Regions from separate parts of the Oryzomicrobium terrae genome, predicted to be linked through region 3. Evidence: predicted binding sites of a transcription regulator. Region 3 holds the regulator's gene; each other region holds the start of a gene.

Evidence for each region. Region 3 encodes FliA, which starts transcription of late flagellar genes. Its sites were predicted from a motif close to CTAAAGTTNNNNNNNNNNNNGCCGNTA; they were not measured.
Region 1: the regulator FliA is predicted to act here: its motif matches at 2,778-2,804, upstream of OTERR_RS05455 (VCBS repeat-containing protein).
Region 2: the regulator FliA is predicted to act here: its motif matches at 1,468-1,494, upstream of OTERR_RS09045 (flagellinolysin).
Region 4: the regulator FliA is predicted to act here: its motif matches at 1,699-1,725, upstream of OTERR_RS07350 (DUF5610 domain-containing protein).

What each region holds. Positions count from the first base shown of each region.
Region 1 covers NZ_CP022579.1:1,193,167-1,197,829, forward strand. Annotated here, with positions in the region: gene OTERR_RS05450 (methyl-accepting chemotaxis protein) at 1-1,478, opposite strand, end outside; gene OTERR_RS05455 (VCBS repeat-containing protein) at 1,592-2,746, opposite strand; gene hemH (ferrochelatase) at 2,959-4,071, opposite strand; gene hrcA (heat-inducible transcriptional repressor HrcA) at 4,192-4,663, opposite strand, start outside.
Region 2 covers NZ_CP022579.1:1,970,781-1,975,443, forward strand. Annotated here, with positions in the region: gene tal (transaldolase) at 1-585, shown strand, start outside; gene OTERR_RS09040 (YkgJ family cysteine cluster protein) at 555-941, opposite strand; gene OTERR_RS09045 (flagellinolysin) at 1,501-3,246, shown strand; gene OTERR_RS16580 (hypothetical protein) at 3,319-3,447, opposite strand; gene OTERR_RS09050 (c-type cytochrome) at 3,622-4,663, shown strand, end outside.
Region 3 covers NZ_CP022579.1:965,194-969,856, reverse strand. Annotated here, with positions in the region: gene flgA (flagellar basal body P-ring formation chaperone FlgA) at 1-134, shown strand, start outside; gene flgM (flagellar biosynthesis anti-sigma factor FlgM) at 306-620, shown strand; gene OTERR_RS04470 (flagella synthesis protein FlgN) at 655-1,155, shown strand; gene motD (flagellar motor protein MotD) at 1,228-2,106, opposite strand; gene OTERR_RS04460 (flagellar motor protein) at 2,112-2,852, opposite strand; gene OTERR_RS04455 (RNA polymerase sigma factor FliA) at 2,845-3,594, opposite strand; gene OTERR_RS04450 (MinD/ParA family ATP-binding protein) at 3,610-4,500, opposite strand; gene flhF (flagellar biosynthesis GTPase FlhF) at 4,493-4,663, opposite strand, start outside.
Region 4 covers NZ_CP022579.1:1,587,199-1,591,861, forward strand. Annotated here, with positions in the region: gene OTERR_RS07345 (bifunctional aconitate hydratase 2/2-methylisocitrate dehydratase) at 1-1,442, shown strand, start outside; gene OTERR_RS07350 (DUF5610 domain-containing protein) at 1,773-2,414, shown strand; gene OTERR_RS07355 (SAM-dependent methyltransferase) at 2,472-3,668, opposite strand; gene OTERR_RS07360 (pseudouridine synthase) at 3,747-4,556, opposite strand; gene OTERR_RS07365 (DUF3617 domain-containing protein) at 4,570-4,663, opposite strand, start outside.

The sequences.
Region 1 (4,663 bases), 230 kb from region 3:
CCGCTCACCCGGCGCTGCTGCTCGGTGGCGGCGGCGATGGTGTCCAGGCCGTGGCCGACTTCGGTAACCGAGCCGTTGGTGGCCTGCAGGATGTTGGCCACCCCTTCCACCGAATGCTGGCTGGCAGCCAGGTTGGTCAGGCCCGATTCGATGGCGGTGCGCACCTGGACCGACTGGGCCGACAGGCTGTCGGTGATCGAATCGATTTCGCTGGCGGAACGGGACGACTTCTCGGCCAGCTTGCGCACTTCGTCGGCGACCACGGCGAAGCCGCGGCCGGCCTCGCCGGCCCGGGCAGCCTCGATGGCGGCGTTGAGGGCCAGCAGGTTGGTCTGCTCGGCGATGTCCTTGACCTCCTGGGTCATGCGGGTGATGGCGTCGGTACTGCGCACGAATTCGGTGACCGTGTCGGCCATGGTACGCACATTGTGTTCGACACCCTTCATCTCGCCGAGCAGCTGGTTCAGGCTGCGATTGCCTTCGTCGGCCCGGGCCAGACTCTCCTGGGATTGCTGCTGGACGTGGCTGGCGCTATCCGAGATCGAGACGATGCTTTCCACCAGTTGCTCGACCGCGCTGGCGGCCTGGACCGACTGCTCGTTCTGCCGGTGGGAGCTGGCCGCTACCCGGCCGGCGGACTGGGACAGGTCGTGGGCCTTGCCCGACACCTGGCCGGCGGCGGTGCTGACCTGGCGCACCAGATTGGCGAAGTTTTCCATCAGCTGGTTGAAGACGCCGGCGGCCTCGCCGATTTCGTCTTTGCCCTTGACCGGCAGGCGCCGGGTCAGGTCGCCGTCGCCCTCGGCGATGTCGCGTAGGCCGCGGGTCAGCTGGCCGATCGGCTCGGTGACGAAGTGGCGGGTGAACAGGTAGATCACCAGCAGCAGGCCGATCACCACCGCCACGGCGGTGGCGGCGATCTTGACACCGAAGCTGTTGACCGCGGCATCGACGTCGGACAGCGAGACCTTCATGCTGACCACGCCGAGCACGGTGCCTTCCGGCACCTGGTGGCACATGATGCAGTTCTTGCCCAGGTAGTTGGTGGAGGCCAGGGTCGGGTTCACCACGCGCAGGTAGCGGCCGTCGCCGTCGTCGCCTACGGCGACGAAGGGCTTGCCGCTGCCCATCACCTGTTTTTCCACATCGTCGAGGGGGCGGGTGGATTTGGTGTCCGGACCGAACACCTTGGAGACGGCTTCGCCGCGCACCACGTGCAGGTCCTTGATGATCGACAGCTGCTTGATCTGGTCGAGGAACACCTCGCGCTGCCCCACGGTGCCGGTGATCATCATGCCGGTGAGGCCGGCCATGGTCATCTCGTGGATGCTCTTGGCGAAGCTTTCCGCTTGATTGACGGCGGTATCGCGGGTGACTGCGGTTTCCCAGACGATCATGCCGCTCCAGGCGGCCACCAGCACCAGCCAGATCGCGGCGGTCAGACGAACCCAGATGCTCCAGTCGGCGATACGCTTCATGAGACCCGTTACCTCCCAATGGCCATGGCCCGCGAACGGGTGGCCTTGTTTTTAGTAGGCCTGGGGCGGGTGTTCGAGCCCGCCGCCGGCAGGGGCGTGTCGCCCGATTTGCTTCAGGCAGCCACGTCTATCTGTTGGATTGTGCCAGCCGCTCCCGACTCGTGCAAAAACACGCCGGTGGCGCGGATCTGCGCCTGGAGCCGGTTGGCGCTGTCCTTGAGGTCGAAAGGGGTGGCCTGGCCGGTGGTGGAAAGAGCGCCGATGCCTTGGTCGGCAAGGGATTTGAACACCGGGCCGTTGGCGCCGAGGGTCCAGGTACCGAGGTGGGGGAAGGCTGGGTCGGCCTCGTCGATCCAGCCGTTGCCGTCCGCATCGAGGGCGGCCAGTTCGGCAAAACCGTTGCCGCTGGTCGGACCGAATAGCTCGCGGCCGTCGTTCACCTGACCGTCGCCGTTGCGGTCGAAGGCGAGAAAAGCGCTGCCGCTGGCGACAAAGGGCAGGCTTTCCTTCTGTCCATCGCCATTCAGGTCGAAGGCGACCTTCAGGTCCGACAACTGGGCGGCGTTACCGTTGAAGTTGAGCACCAGCGGGTCCCGCATCTTGGCGTCACCCAGGCGCAGGCGTTCGCTGTAGGTGGCCTCGAACTGGCGGCTCATGGTCAGGGATGCCTGGAAGTTGATTTCCCGGCCGTCGGCGGTGCGCACCACGCCGTTGGCGGCGAAGGTGGTGGTCTCGCTCTCCCGTACCGTTTCCTTGTAGTCGTACTCGACGCCGAAACCGGCCCGTTGCGCGGCGGCATTGCCGGCCTGGGCGTTGCCGTTCGGATCGGGTGGGGCAGACACGTCCGTCGCGGCCGGGGCGCTGATGTCGCGGGCGTTGAAGAGTTGAATGGTCTGGCCCGTGAGCATTTCGATCACGGCTTTGAGCAGCTTCATGCGCGGGTCCAGGCCGTTGTCGCCGTTCGGGTCGCTGGCGGCGACGGCCTGGCCCACGGGATTCTGGTTGGCTGCATTGGCGCTGTCGTTTTGCTGGGCCGCCAGGGCCGCCTGGGAAAGTTCCACCAGGGGGCGCAGCGCGTCCGGCACGCCCGAGGCGCCGTTGCCCGAATTGATTGCACCGGCCGCGCCGGTCTGGTTGGTCGGGGCGCTCTGGCCTTCGAAATCGGGGCGGCGGTCGCCAACCCAGGCGCGCAGGCTTTCGCTGACCTCCCGCTGGGATTGGGCGGCGTGGCTGGAGCGTTGCTCCAGGATGGACTGGGTGATGTGCATGGGTGGGCTCCGGGCGCGGTTACCCATGCGTTAACGGCCAAGATGACGAAAGCTTAACCTGGGCCAAGACCTAGGATTGGCGCGGGTCTTCACGGCATGTGCCTGGAAGTCCGCGCCAGTCCTCGCGCTCCGGGCAGGTATCGTGAAGATGCCCGCCCCTTCTAGGGGTTGGCCCGATGCTTGGCCCTAAACTGGGCCGACACCTGGCCCCATTACTCCCGGGCGCCGAGCAACCGCGCCCGGGCCACGGACTCGGCCAGGCCCTGGTCGTCCCGGGGCGCTTTGGTTGGCCAGCCGGCCAACTGGCGCTCGGCCAGGTCGGCCAGGGCGGCGATCCAGTCGGGGCGCTCGTTGAGGCAGGGCAGGTAGTGGAAGACCTGGCCGCCGGCATTGAGGAAGTCGGCCTTCACCTCCTGGGCGATCTCCTCCAGGGTTTCCAGGCAGTCGGCGACGAAGCCCGGGCAGAGCACGTCCACCCGGGTCACCCCGTCCTGGGGCAGCTTGGTCAGGGTCGGTGCGGTGTAGGGCTGCAGCCACTCGGCCTTGCCGAAGCGGGACTGGAAGGTGGTGAGCACCTGCTGTTCGGGCAGCCCTAGGGCCCGGGCGAGCAGCCGGGCGGTCTTGTGGCATTCGCAGTGGTAGGGGTCGCCCAGATCCAGGGTGCGCTTGGGCACGCCGTGAAAGCTCATTACCAGCCGGTAGGACGGGTCGTTCTCGGCGGGCTTGCCGTGGGCCTGCCAGTGCTCGCGCACGCTGGCGGCCAGGGCGGCGATGTAACCGGGATCGTCGGCAAAGCTGCGCTGGCTGCGCAGCTCGGGCTGGTTGCGCAGGCCGGCGAGCCACTGGCCGGCCTGGTCGAGCACGGTGGCGGTGGTGCTGGCCGAATACTGGGGGTAGGCGGGCAGCAGCAGGATGCGGGTGTGGTTCTCGGCTTTGAGCCGGTCGAGTACCTCGGGCAGGGCCGGGCTGCCATAGCGCATCGCCCAGGTGACCGTGACCCGGTGGCCGCGCTCGCCGAGCAGGCCTTTCAGCAGCTTGGCCTGGCGCTCGGTGTGCACCTTGAGGGGCGAGCCTTCCGGGGTCCAGATGGTGGCGTACTTGGCGGCGGACTGCTTGGGCCGGGTGTTGAGAATGATGCCGTTGAGGATCGGCCACCACACTGCCTTGGGGATTTCCACCACCCGGGGGTCGGAGAGGAATTCCTTGAGGTAGCGGCGCACCGCTTCGGGGGTGGGGGAGTCGGGGGAACCGAGGTTGACCAGCACTACGGCGGTTTGGGGCGGGGTACCGTGCTTGAACGGGGGCTCGGGCTGGAAGCGGGGCATGGCGGTCCTGTGGCGGATTCTGGTTCTAGGGAAACTGGTCTCAGCGGTGGCGCCGAGAAGCGGGATTGCAGAGCGGTTCTGGGCAACCGGCGCAGGCGCTGCCGGCCGGTGCCGGCAGGGTCAGGCGGTGGCCTGGTAGGTGAGGGCGGAAGAGAGCAGCCGGGCGGTGATGTCCACGATCGGGATGACCCGCTCGTAGGCCATGCGGGTCGGGCCGATCACCCCCACCGAGCCGATCACCTGGCCGTTGGCCTCGTAGGGCGCGGTGACTACGCTGCACTCGTCCAGGGGGGCGATGCCCGATTCGTTGCCGATGTAGATCTGCACCCCATCGGCCTTGTTCGACAGGTCGAGCAGGCGTACCAGGCCGGTCTTGTGCTCGAACAGGTCGAACAGCTCGCGCAGGCGGCGCACGTTGGACGAGAGGTCGTCCACGTCGAGCAGGTTGCGCTCGCCGGAGATCACGTAGCGTTCGCTGCTTTCGCCCAGGGTCTGGTCGCCGACGGCCAGCACCGCGCTCATCAGCCGCTGCAGGTCGGACTTGAGTTCGCGCAGTTCGGCGTCGAGGCGGCCGCGTACCTGATCGAAATCC
Region 2 (4,663 bases), 1.0 Mb from region 3:
ATCAACGTAAACGTCACCCTGATCTTTTCCAACCGCCAATTGCAGGGCGTACAGGCGGCCCACCGGCGCGGCCTGGAACGGCGCCGGGCCGAAGGACTGGCGCTTACAGGCATCGCCTCGGTCGCCAGCGTGTTCATCAGCCGCATCGACGCCGCCATCGACACCCGTTTGCCGGCCGACCTACAAGGCAAAACGGCCATTTCCAGCGCCAAGATGGCCTATGCGCAATGGATCGACGAGATCCGTTCCAGCTTCACCCCCCTGGCGGAACTCGGGGCTCAGCCCCAGTGGCTGTTGTGGGCCTCGACCTCGGCCAAGAACCCGGCCTACCGGGACGTTCTCTACGTCGAAGAACTGATCGGCCCCCACACCATCAACACCGTACCCGACACCACCTTGGCCGCGTTCCGCGACCATGGCGAAGCCGAAGCGCGCCTCACCGATCACTGGGTTGAAGCCCGCCAGGTACTGGCCCGGGTAGCAGCCGCCGGCATCGACCTGGATCAGCTCGGCGACGAGTTGCAACAGGCCGGCTTGGCCCAGTTCGACGAGGCCTACGCCAAACTGCTGGCGCTGGTAGCCTGATTTTCTTCAAGCGGCGGCAAGCCATGCCGCCGCCGTGCCCGGGTGCAAGCCTCGTCACCAATCCCCAGAGCCGCATAGGGATTGAACTCACGGCATGGGCTGGGGCGCTGGGCATAAATGGTGCACCTCGTTTCCTTGCCCACTTCGCCAGACAGGGCCACGCAGCGGGACTCATTCTCGTCGGTGCCCTTCATGCGCAGCAGCGTACCGATCACCGGAACAACCATTTCCCGTGGCACTCCGCCGGCATAGCCCAACCCTCCCCCTTCACCCTCGGCCTGATGAAAATCCACGCGAAAGGCAGCGCAGCAAGCGCCGCATTGCTGGCATGGACTGAGGGCAGTGGTTGGGGGCATGGCTGAAACGGTCACAACGGGGCCTGTAGCGCAAAAAAACGGCTGGAATTGTAGCCCAGCCGCACCCGCCGTTTTGCCCGGATTCACGCCTTGTTGCCTGACCGATGCAGAGCAGTTTCGCCAACTTCCATGGTGGAAACCGCACTGCTCGATCACACTGCAGAGGCCACATCGCGGGCTTTCCCGCCCCTGCCACCGCAACGGTGGGATGCACGGGATGCTTGTCTCGAGTCAAGTCGGGCGCATCGCGCTTAATCGGCAGCGTATTGAAGTGAACCGCCCGCGCAGGCTTACAGCCAGACACTCCGGGCCCACATACCCAACATCAAGTGCTGAACCTCCTGCACTACCGTCACGGTCTTCATAGCGATCTCCCAGCCTTCTATCGGCAGAAATGGTCGACCAACGATAGCTATTGATTATCAAGAAATGAAATTCAATTCTTGAATTTCATTCATAGCGTCCAGCTATCAAAAATCTATTACCAACCGCTGGCCATCAAAACTAAACCATTCGCCCCCCGTAGTTAAAGTTTGTTTACATCCGGCCGTTATGCAGGTTGGATGCCGCCCTGCGCGACAGGCTTGTCTGTGCCGGTCATCCAGCCACGATAACCATGCAAATAAACACCAACCTAGACGCCGCGTTCACGGCCCGCCAATTGAGCGGTGCAGAGAACACGCTCACCCGCGCCTACCGCCGGCTATCGTCTGGGTTGCGTATCAATTCGGCTGCTGACGATGCCGCGGGGCTGGCGATTTCAGAACGCATGACCGGGCAAATACGTGGTTCGCGCCAGGCGGCCCGCAATGCCAACGACGGTATCTCGTTACTGCAGACGGCCGACGGTTCCCTCTCATCCGTCTCTGATGCGTTGCAGCGCATCCGCGAACTGTCGGTCCAGGCTGCCAACGACACCAACTCCTCCAGTGACCGCCAAGCGCTCCAGGATGAAGCCCGCCAACTAGTCCAGGAAATTTCCCGCATGGGGGAAACCGCCGAATTCAACGGCGAAAAAATTTTCTCCCAGAGCCATTCCAGTATCGGCGGCGACCCGAACAAACGGGCCGTGCTCGACGGCATGCGTATCGGCTGGCTGTCCAGTTCGGAAACGCGGATCGCCCAGTATTACGGTATCCAGGGCGGTGGCGAAAAGATGTACATCGGCGTTTCCAGCTTCACCGACGGCCCTGGCAATATCGCCGCCTTTGTCGGTCCACCGAGCCAGCCCGGCTATTTCCAAGACCTGCAGGTGGACATGGCCGATGCCACTCCGGCCAACTTGCCCAACGGCGGCACCTATCCCTTCTACACAGACCGCACGGTCATGCACGAAATGGTGCACGCGGTCATGAACAGCGCCATCACCCAGAGCGTCCCGACCTGGTTCAAGGAGGGCTCGGCCGAATTCATCCACGGTGCCGACGAACGCCTGAAGATCGACATTGCCGCCGCAGGCGGGGGCGCTGCCGGCATGGCCGCCGTCGTCGGTTCGGTCAATGGCGCAGGCTGGGCCAGCGACTCCCAGCACTACTCCGGGGCTTACGTAAAAGTGCGTTATCTGCACGACCAGCTCAAGGCGGCCGGCGCGGGCGGCATCAAGGGCTTGATGCAGTACCTGAACAAGAACCCTGGCAGCGATCTGGATACGGCACTACAGAGTCTCATCGGCAAAAACCTCGCCACCTTCGAAAGCGACTTCCAGGCCAATGGTGTGGCCTATATCCAGAATCGCATCAACCTGACCAATGCCGACACCGGCGCAGTGGGTGGCCTGGATGCTGACGGAGGCCCTGAGCAGACTGCCGATTCGATCGTGCCCTTTGGCGGCGGCAAGGGCTACGACCCCAACGATGTGCTCTCGGGCTTCAAGGAAACCTTCGAGAACCTCGGTGGCGGAGCCGGATCGCGCCAGGTGAGCTTTCAGATCGGCGCCAAGGCAGGGGAAAATCTGCAGGTCGAATTGGGCGCCGTGAATGCCTTTGCCCTGGGCATCGACGATACCGATCTGAGCACCGGGGCCGGCGCCAGCGTTTCCATCGTCCATGTCGATGAAGCCCTGGCCTACGTGAACAAACAGCGCGCCCGCATCGGCGCCCAGCTTTCCCGACTGGAAACCGCGGTTACAAACCTGCAGAGCAGCGAGCAGAACCTGATCGCCAGCCGTTCGCGCATCCAGGACACCGACTACGCCGCCGAGACCGCAGGACTGGCGCGTTCGCAGATCCTCCAGCAAGCCGCCGGCGGCCTCATCGCCCAGACCAAAGTCACCGGTCAACTCGTGCTCGGACTGCTGCGCGCCTGATCTTGCCCATGCCCCAAGCAAAAGCCCGGGAGAAGAACCCCGGGCTTTTTTCATTGGAAAAAGCAGGGAACCCTAGCAAGCCACGAATCTATCAGGGCGATCGGGGATCTCGGGGATCTCGGGGATCTCGGGGATCTCGGGGATCTCGGGGATCTCGGGGATCTCGGGGATCTCGGGGGTCGCGGGGGTCACAGGGGTCACAGGGATCGCGCCATCCATATTTCGGTTGCCAGCCCCGCCCTTCCCAGAGGCAAATATAGCGATACCCCCTACGCCTATAGGAAAAAGTACCTATCAGAATCGCCTGAACTCGCTATTCCCCTACTCAAGGCAAGGGAATAGGCTGGAGATGTTTTCACTACTGGAATGACGTCCATGAACACCCCACGTAACCTGCGCAACCCCCGCCCCCTGGGGTTGAGGGAGGCCGCCCTGGCATTCCTCGCCGTGGGCCTGGGCAGCCTGCTGGCCCCCCAGGCCATTGCTGCTCCCTCTTCCACCCCGGATGCTGAAATCCTCAAGCGCGGCGAATACGTCGCCCGCTTGGGCGATTGCGTGGCCTGCCATACCGCCCCCGGGGGCAAGCCGATGGCCGGCGGGTTGGAACTGAAGACGCCCTTCGGCGCCATCTACTCCACCAACATCACCCCGGATGCCAAAACCGGCCTCGGCAGCTACACCTTCGCCCAGTTCGATCGCGCCATGCGCAAGGGCGTCGCCGCCGACGGACACAACCTCTACCCGGCCATGCCCTACCCCTCCTACGCCAAGACCAGCGAAGAGGACATGCGGGCCCTCTATGCCTATCTGCAGCACGGCGTCCCGGCTGTAGACCAGGCCAATAAGAAGAGCGAAATGAAGTGGCCCTTCAGCATGCGCTGGGGGCTGTCGCTGTGGAACTGGGCCTTCATCGATGCCAAACCCTTCCAGCCCGATCCGCAGAAGGACGCCGTCTGGAACCGGGGCGCCTATCTGGTCCAGGGCCTGGGGCACTGCGGCTCCTGTCACACCCCTCGGGGCATCGCCTTCCAGGAGAAGGCCATGAGCGACGCTGGCAGCAAGGGCAAGCACTACCTGGTCGGCGAGACGGTCGAATCCTGGCGCGCCCTGAGCCTGCGCGGCCTGTGGACCGTGGAAGACACCACCCTCTTCCTCAAGACCGGGCAAAACCGCTTCGCCACTGCCTCCGGCAACATGGCCGACGTGATTCACCACAGCACCCAGCACGTCAAGGACGATGACCTGGTGGCCATCGCCACCTACCTCAAGTCCCTGCCCCCGGGCGAGCACGAGCTGCCGGCACCAAGCACACCCCGCACCACCGTGGCGGGCAAGGTGCCGGACAACCTGTTCACCTCCCGGGGCGGCTTGGCCTACGTGCAGTTCTGCGTCGACTGCCACCGCCAGGACGGCGGCG
Region 3 (4,663 bases):
GATTTTCCGCCAGCGCCGACGGCACAGCGCTCTCCAACGCTGCCGAGGGGCAGATGGCACAAGTACGGACAGGCAACGGTCAAACCGTCAGCGGCATCGCCCGAGAAGGCGGCATCGTAGAACTCAGTTACTGATTGCAGATCGGGCCCGACAAGCGACCGGCCCGCCTGCCCCGTAATCCGCTACAATTACAGCGGGTTCGTTACCGGTTGCCGTGTTCGGCATCGGAATATGTTCGATGGGCCTCAAGTTTCTCGCTTTTTTGCCGATAGAATTTGCAAGGAAACTATTTTCAGAGGCCTACCGTGAAAATCTCACCCTCTGCCACTCCTCCCGCCAGCACCTCTAGTGGCTACGCCGCTACCGATGTGCGCACCCGGCAACAGACCCGCACCGCCGAAGCCTCTTCGGGCGAGGACGTTCGGGTCAGCCTGTCGCGCAGCGAGGATACGGCACAAACCGACTCACCCTTCGATGCAGGCCGAATTGCGGCGATCCGCCAAGCCATCAGCGAAGGTCGCTTTTCGATCAATTCCGGCGCCATTGCCGACCGACTGCTGGACACCGCCCGGGAACTGATTCAAGGCAGCCCGGGACGGGCGAGTGGTCGCCAGGCCTGACTAGCGCCAAGCCGCGCTGCCATCCTCCATCGCCATGGGACTGCTTCCACCATCTTCCGCTGCCGACACCTTTGCCAGCACGCTCTCCCAAGAAGTGGCAGCCGTAACGCAGTTTGCCGCCTTGCTCGAGAGCGAGCAGGCCGATCTGAGCGCCGGGCGTGTGGATGCATTGGAAGATATCGTTGCCGCCAAAGCACTGCTGGTCCAACAGCTCAACCAATTCGCGGAACAACGTAACCGCCTGATTCAATCCCAGGGGTACACGGCAGATCGCGAGGGAATCGACGCCTGGCTTGCTGCCCACGGAACACCGGCAATACGCCATACCTGGGCACAACTGCAACACCAGGCGCAACGGGCCAAGCAACTCAACGAGCAGAACGGGCAGTTGATCGCCCTACGCATGCAAAACACCAGCGGCGCATTACAGGTACTCCTCCAACGCAACCAAGCCCCCGCCGCAGACGTTTATGGTCCGGACGGCCAAAGGCTCGGGGGTGGCGGGACCGGCAGCCGCCTGATTGATTCGGTCTGACGCCTCATCTCTCGAATACAAAAACAGAACGCCTCCACTGGAGGGCGTTCTGTTTTATCCCATAAAGAAGACCTAGCGTCCCCCGCTCCCGGCACCGCCGTCAAGGGCCGCGCCCACTGCCGAAGCCGCCGCCGGGGACGGGGTCACGCCATCGCCGCTAACCGGGGCAGAGGGCGGCGCAGCCGGCGGTGGCACTTCTGGCTCGGCGGGAATTGCCGATTCGATCAAGATGGAAACCCGCCGATTACGTGCCCGCCCCTCTTGAGTGTCATTGCCCTCGACTGGCCGGTGCTCGCCGTAGCCAATGGCCGTCAGCCGCTGGGGCGACACCCCGGCATCAGCAAAGAGGCGCAGCACCGTGGTGGCACGCACCGCCGACAATTCCCAGTTGGAGGGATACAAGGCCGTGCGGATCGGCACATTGTCGGTATGCCCCTCGACCACGATTGGAAACTCGGTCGGTGCCAGCACTTCGCCAACCATGCGCAACGCCTGGGCCGACGTCGGCTCCAGTTGCGCCTGCCCTGGGGAAAACAGCACGCTGTCGGCGATTTCGATGGTCACCCCCTTGTCGGTTTCCACCAGCCGAACCTTGCCCTGTCGAACCAAGGGGGCTAGAGCCCGGAAGATGTCCTGGGCCACGTTGCGCATCTTGTCGCGCTGGGCTTGCCGACGCGCAGCAGTCTGCGGATCCTGTTTGACCACGATCTGCTTGATCGAGGCGTTGGGCGGCGTAACGATGTTCATCTGCCCTGCACCGACTACTTGAACGTTGCGGAAGGCCGAGACCAGAGAGTCGGATAAAACCCGGTACTTACCCTCGTTCACCGAGGAAATGGCATACATCACCACGAAGAAGGCAAACAGCAAGGTGATGAAGTCTGCGTAGGAAACGAGCCAGCGTTCGAGATTCTCGTGCTCCTCCTCGTGGCCACGCCGCCGCCGTGCCATGACCGTCAGCCCAAGTAGCCGCGCATGCGGCCTTCGATGATGCGCGGATTATCCCCGTTGGCGATCCCCACTAGGCCGTCCACGAACATTTCCCGCGCGGTCACCAGGCGGCCGACATAGGCCAGCAGTTTTTTCGACATGGGGATCAAGACCAGGTTAGCCATGCCAACCCCGTAAATCGTGGCAACAAAGGCCACAGCGATACCGGCCCCAAGCTTGGAGGGGTCGGTCAGGTTTTCCATCACGTGGATCAAGCCCATCACTGCGCCAAGAATGCCGATGGTGGGCGAATAGCCACCTGCCGATTCCCACACTTTTGCCGCCAGCTTGAGATCGTTTTCATAAGCGCCGATCTCGACTTCGAGCACTTCACGCAGCCGCTCCGGCTCGGCGCCATCCACCAGCAGTTGCAGGCCTTTGCGATAAAAAGGGTCGGTCTGGGCGGCAATAAACCCTTCAAGGGCGAGCAAACCTTCACGACGGGAAATCTGGCTCCAGTTCGCGACCTGGTCGATCAAACGCTTCGACTCCACCTGGGGGGGAAACACCACCCACTTGAGCATACGCACCGCCCGGGTGAAGGTGGCCGAGGGGCTTTGCAGAAGAATGGCGCCCAAGGTACCGCCGATCACGATGACAAAGGCCGTCGGCTGGATGAGAGAGCCAATGTGCCCGCCTTCAAAAATTTGTCCCCCGACGATCGCGGTTATACCTACCACCAAGCCGATCAGGCTGATCTTATCCATGACGCCCCTTCTTGGTTTTCTTCACTTTCCCCTCCTCGCCCAGGACTCGGGCACGCAGCCGGGCAATCGCCTGGCTGTGCAGCTGGCAGACGCGCGATTCGGTGACTCCGAGGACTTCACCGATCTCGCGCAGATTTAGTTCTTCTTCGTAGTACAGCGCCATCACCAGCTTTTCCCGCTCCGGGAGCGCATCGATTCCTTCGACCAGGGCTTGCCGCAGGGCCTGCTCTTCCAGCTGTTGCAACGGCGTGGTGTCGTCGTCGCTGACGTGGCGATCGAGGAACGACTCGCCTTCTTCTTCGGAGAAATCCTCGAAATAGAGGATCTGATGCCCCCGTGCCTCCAGGAGCAGACGCTGGTAGTCCGCCAAGGGCATACCTAAGGCCTCGGCCAGTTCCAGCTCCGTCGGGGAACGCCCCTGGGCATGTTCCAACTGATGTAGCGCCTTTTCGACGCGGCGTAACTCACGCCGGATTCCCCGCGGCAGCCAATCGTTCTCGCGCAAGCCATCAAGCATGGCACCGCGAATGCGCTGGGTGGCATAGGTTTCGAACTGGGCGCCGAGTCCGCTCTCGTAGCGGCCGATGGCATCGAGCAGGCCGATCATGCCGTTTTGGACCAGGTCATCCACCTGCACGCTCGCAGGCAACCGCGCCATCAGGTGATGGGCGATACGTTTGACGAGCGGGGCAAAATGCTGGATCAGCTGCTCCCTGTCCAGCTGTCCGGCGGGGGTATACATCGGCTCTGGTACTGGCTATCCGGCGTGGACGGCGGCAGGCGTTATGCGTTGGCTCAAGTGTAACAGCTGTTGGGTGAACTGTCCGAGCCCGCCCGGTCCTTGGGAATCGGCGACAGGCCAAGTCATCAGGTCGGCAGCCAACATCCGCAGAGCATAAGCAACCGGACTATCGGGATAGGCGCCGATGACCGGTTGGGCAACCTGCACAGCGCGCCGCAAGGCCTCGTCGTGGGGCAAGGTTGCCGCCAGGTCCACACGCACCCCCAAGCGGCTGGCAGCCACTTGGGCCATGTTGTCGAAGATCGCCGCCGCTTCTTCCGGAAGGCGGATATTGTTGAGCAGGGCACGAAAATGCCGGCGCCCATAAGTCATGCTCATCCGCTTGATCAAGGCATAGGCCTCGGTAATGGCCGCGGTATCCCCGGATACCACGACCATCGTTTCGCTGGCAGCCAACCCCAGGGGAGACACCCCGGCCGGATTATCCTGGGCGCTATCCACCAGGATCACATCTACTGGACGGTCGATCTGCTCCAAGGCGCCGACCAGGGCGCGCTGCTGCGCCGGGTTGAAGCCAGCCATGGCGCGGATCGCCCGGGCCACCGGCAGCACGGTCACACCCGCACAAACGGGCAACAGAGCTTCGGCCATCGCCACATGGCCATTCATCACCTGGAACAGGTCGGCGCGGTGCGGAACCCCAAACAAATCGGCCACAGGCTTGCGGATGTTTTCATCAAGCACCAGCACTTCCTGACCCTGGCGCGCCAGGGTTGCGGCCAGTTGGGCCAAGGCGACGGTCCTCCCAACGCCTGTCCGCCCCGCGATGAAATTGACGACCCGAACCGGCTCCTGGCCGAACAGGCGGCGCAATCCGGCAGCTTGGTCGACGTAGAAATCAGCCATGGCCGCCACCCGTGGTGGACAAGCCGGCATTGGCCATCACCAGGGTCGATTCCACCCCGGAATAGCGGTGCGGCGAGGTACCAGGCACATCACGAAAAGCACGGTGCAGCAGGTAGTTGCGATTGGGCAGATGGAGATCCTCAGGCACCCGCTGACCATTGGA
Region 4 (4,663 bases), 620 kb from region 3:
TGGCGCAGAAGATGGTCGGCCGCGCCTGTGGCCTGCCGGAAGGCCAGGGCATCCGCCCGGGTACCTACTGCGAACCGAAGATGACCACCGTCGGTTCCCAGGACACCACCGGCCCCATGACCCGCGACGAACTGAAGGACCTGGCTTGCCTGGGCTTCTCCGCCGACATGGTGATGCAGTCCTTCTGCCACACCGCCGCCTACCCGAAGCTGGTGGACGTGCGCATGCACCGCGAGCTGCCGTCCTTCATCAGCACCCGCGGCGGCGTCGCCCTGCGTCCGGGTGACGGCGTGATCCACTCCTGGCTGAACCGCCTGCTGCTGCCGGACACCGTCGGCACCGGCGGTGACTCCCACACCCGTTTCCCGATCGGCATCTCCTTCCCGGCCGGCTCCGGTCTGGTGGCCTTCGCCGCCGCTACCGGCGTGATGCCCCTGGATATGCCCGAATCCGTGCTGGTGCGCTTCAAGGGCAAGATGCAGCCCGGCGTCACCCTGCGTGACCTGGTCAATGCCATTCCCCTGTACGCCATCCGCCAGGGCCTGCTGACCGTCGAGAAGAAGGGCAAGAAGAACATCTTCTCCGGCCGCATCCTGGAAATCGAAGGTCTGCCCGACCTGAAGGTGGAACAGGCCTTCGAACTGACCGACGCTTCCGCCGAGCGCTCCGCCGCCGGCTGCACGGTGCACCTCAACAAGGAACCGATCGTCGAGTACATGAACTCGAACATCACCTTGATGAAGTGGATGATCGCCAACGGCTACCAGGATGCCCGCACCCTGAAGCGCCGCATCAAGGCCATGGAAGAGTGGATCGCCAAGGGCGAGCTGCTCAAGGCCGACGCCGATGCCGAATACGCCGCCGTGATCGAGATCGACCTGGCCGACATCAAGGAGCCCATCGTCGCCTGCCCGAACGACCCGGACGACGTGAAACTGCTGTCCGAAGTCGCCGGCGACAAGATCGACGAAGTGTTCATCGGCTCGTGCATGACCAACATCGGCCACTTCCGCGCCGCGGGCAAGGTGCTGGATGGCAAGTCCGACATCCCGACCCGTCTGTGGATCGCCCCGCCGACCAAGATGGACGCCATGATCCTCAACGAGGAAGGCTACTACTCGGTTCTCGGCAAGTCCGGCGCCCGCATGGAAATGCCCGGCTGCTCCCTGTGCATGGGCAACCAGGCGCAGATCCGCAAGGGTTCCACCGCCATGTCCACCTCCACCCGGAACTTCCCGAACCGGCTGGGCATCGACACCCGGGTTTACCTGGGTTCCGCCGAACTGGCGGCTGTCTGCGCCCTGCTCGGCAAGATCCCGAGTGTGGCCGAGTACATGGAGCAGGTGAACGTGGTCAACCAGAAGGCTGCCGATATCTACCGCTACATGAACTTCGACCAGATCGCCGAGTTCAAGGACGTGGCCGATACCGTCACGCTCTGACGATGCAGGAATAAAACCAAAGGAAGTAGCGAGGAGGGAACGGCTCCGCCCACAAGGCGGGGCCGTTTTTTTTTGCGCCTGTTGCAGGATGGGGCGGTGGCAGCACATATCCGAACAGGCGCTTCGATGCACGTGCAGCATCGCCAGGCAGCCCCTCAGTTTGCCGTTCTGAGTGGCCGACTTGCCGAATTGCCTGGCATCGATGGGCCGCGGTGTGAATATTTGCCTGGGTGTGTCAATTTATCGTCAGGAATCGCTCAAGTTTCTCCTGCAGCGAACGCTATAACGATAAGAGGCTGGCATAAGGCCGGTTCGATTCTGGAGACTCCCATGACGATTTCCCTTCCTACGGGCAGTGCCGCTGCCGCCACTGCTTCGCAATCGAGCAAAGCGGCCCAGCCGTTACCTGCGGCAGGAGCCGACAAGGCCAAGGCCAGCGGTGACTCCCAGGTGAAAAGTGCTGAAGCGTCTGCCCGCAGCGCCTTGAATGTGCAGATTTTGCAGTCGTCCTTGGAAGTGTCGATCCAGGCAGGGGATAAATCCCAGGCCCTGCTGTTCCGTTCGGCCATCGACAAGATCAATGAAGCGCTTGCTCCGGATCTGGGGCCCGATGCCCTGCAAGGTGCCATGAGCCAGGATAATTCTCCGGAGGCAACCGCCGGCCGTATCGTTGCCTTGTCCACTGGCTTTTTTGACGCCTACGCCGCCCAGCATCCGGGTGAAGATCCCGAGACCTTGGCGCGGAACTTCGTGGACCTGATCCGTGGCGGCTTCGAGAAGGGGTTTGGCGAAGCCAAGGAACTGCTCAAGGGATTGGGGGTGCTGAGCGGCGATATCGAGAGCGGCATCATGAAAACCTACGACCTGGTGCATAAGGGGCTGGACGATTTCCTTGGCGCCAAGCTTGCTCCGCCGGCCGCGAGCGATACCGCGTCCCCGGGTGGCGATAAAGCGACCGCCGCATCGTCCTGAGACGTTCTTATGCCTCATGCCCCCGCAGTGGATAACCGCGGAGGACTGCTGGGGGAGTTAGCCCGCATACATCCAGTTGCGGGTCAGGGGCAGGGAGCTGGCGTGGCCGTAAGGCGTCGCGAGGATCTGGTGGATGGCCATCCAGCCATGGCGAAAGCCGTGGGCACAACCGGCCAGGTAGACGCGCCAGATGCGGTAGCGCTTTTCGCCGGCGATGCGACGGATGGCTTCGGCGTTGGCCTCGAAGCGCTGCGCCCAGTGGTCCAGGGTCAGCGCGTAATGGCGGCGCAGGTTTTCCACGTCTGCAGTTTCCAGGCCGGCGGCTTCCAGTTCGCGCAGTGCCAGTGAGATGTGCGGTAGTTCCCCGTTGGGAAAGACATAGCGGTCGATGAATCGGCCGCCCCCCCAGGGAGTTTCTCCCGATTCGGGATCAGTGGACGTGATGCCGTGGTTGAGCACGATGCCGTCATCCTTGAGCAGATGGCGCAGGGTGGTGAAGTAGCCGCGCAGGTGTTTGAGGCCGACGTGCTCGAACATGCCGATGCTGGTGATGCGGTCGAACTTGCCCGTCATGTCCCGGTAGTCGGTGAGATGCACCTCGCAGCGATTGGCCAGGCCGGCCCTGGCAATGCGCTCCTTGGCTAGCTCGTATTGCTGCTGTGACAGGGTGATGCCCACGGCTGTGGCGCCATATTTTTCCACGGCCCGCAGGATCAGGGCGCCCCAGCCACAACCGATGTCGAGCAGGCGATCGCCGGGACGGAGGCGGATCTTGGTCAGGATGTGGTCGAGCTTGGCGACCTGGGCTGCTTCCAGGGTGTCGTTCGGACGATTGAAATAGGCGCAGGAATAGATCATTTCCTGGTCCAGCCACAGGCGATAGAAGTCGTTGGCCACGTCGTAGTGGTAGGCGATGGCATCGGCGTCGACCTTGCGTGAGTGGCGCACCATGTGGCGGATACGGCCGTAGCGACCGGTCGGTGCAAGGGCATGGCTGGCAAGCCGCGTCGCGCCGTCGATCAGCGTATGGAGTGGGCCTTCCACGTCGATATGGCCCTCGACATAGGCCTCGCCCAAGCGGTCCAGGCTGGGGCGGAGCAGGCGGGTGAGGCCAATGCTGTCGCGGATGTGCAGGGTGACGCCGGGGTCGTGGCCGAGGGCGAAGCGGGTGCCATCCCACAACGAAATCGCCAGAGGCAGATCGTAGCGGGTGAGGCGTTGGACGAAGTCAGGAAGCCGGTTGCGCCAAAACATGGACTGCTACCTCCCCGGAGCGGCAATGGGCAGCCAGCAACTAGCTGCTCAAAAAGGCGGGTAAAAAGCCTATGACGCCTAGTCTGCCGGTGAAGTTGCAACTTCGTCAGGAGCGGGGCTTGGTGTGTACCAGGCGGTGGGCAGGGCATTAGCCCAGCCCCAGCGTTCCACCAGCGCCGCAAATTGACCGTTCACGGGGGCCTGCAACAGCAGGGGGGCTCCGCTGATGGGGTGGTGCAAGCGGGTTTCCACGCAGTGCAGGAGCAGGCGGTGAGCGCCGTAATGCTCCTGGATCATGCGGTTGTGGCGGCCCTTGCCGTAGCGGGAGTCGCCGATGATCGGGTGGGCAATGTGCTTCATGTGGCGGCGCAGTTGGTGGCGCCGCCCGGTTAGCGGAGATAGGGCGACCAAGGCGTAGCGGCTGGTAGGGTAGCGGTCCACTGCAATCGGCACTTCGATAGTCGCCAGGCGTCGGTAGCGCGTGACAGCGGCTTGAACCGTTGCGCCGTTGGCTATGCCGGCTTCGGTATTGCGAGCGGTGTCGGGAGGTGCCTCGCCATCGTCCTGGCGTTCTAGGGGGTGGTCGATTTCCCCGCTTTCGGCGGGGTGGCCGCGCACCACGGCCAGGTAGGTTTTTTCTACGGCTTGGGTAGCGAAAGATTCGCTCATGGTGCGGCAATCCTCTGCCGACAGGGCAAACAGTAAAATTCCCGACGTGCCTTTGTCGAGGCGGTGCACCGGCCAGACTTTGCGGCCGATCTGGTCGCGCAGCATCTGCACGGCGAAGCGGGTTTCGTGAAAGTCGAGGAAGCTGCGGTGGGTGAGCAGGCCGGGGGGCTTGTCGATGGCGACCAGCGCGTCGTCCTGATAGAGGATGGTAAGACTCACGGCAAGGGCTGGTTCAACAGGTGCCGATGCGCTTGCCGGTCATGCGCTGCTGTACTTCGCCCAAGCCTTCTATGCTTGGCGAAAAGCGCATCTTGCTCTGCAGGTCG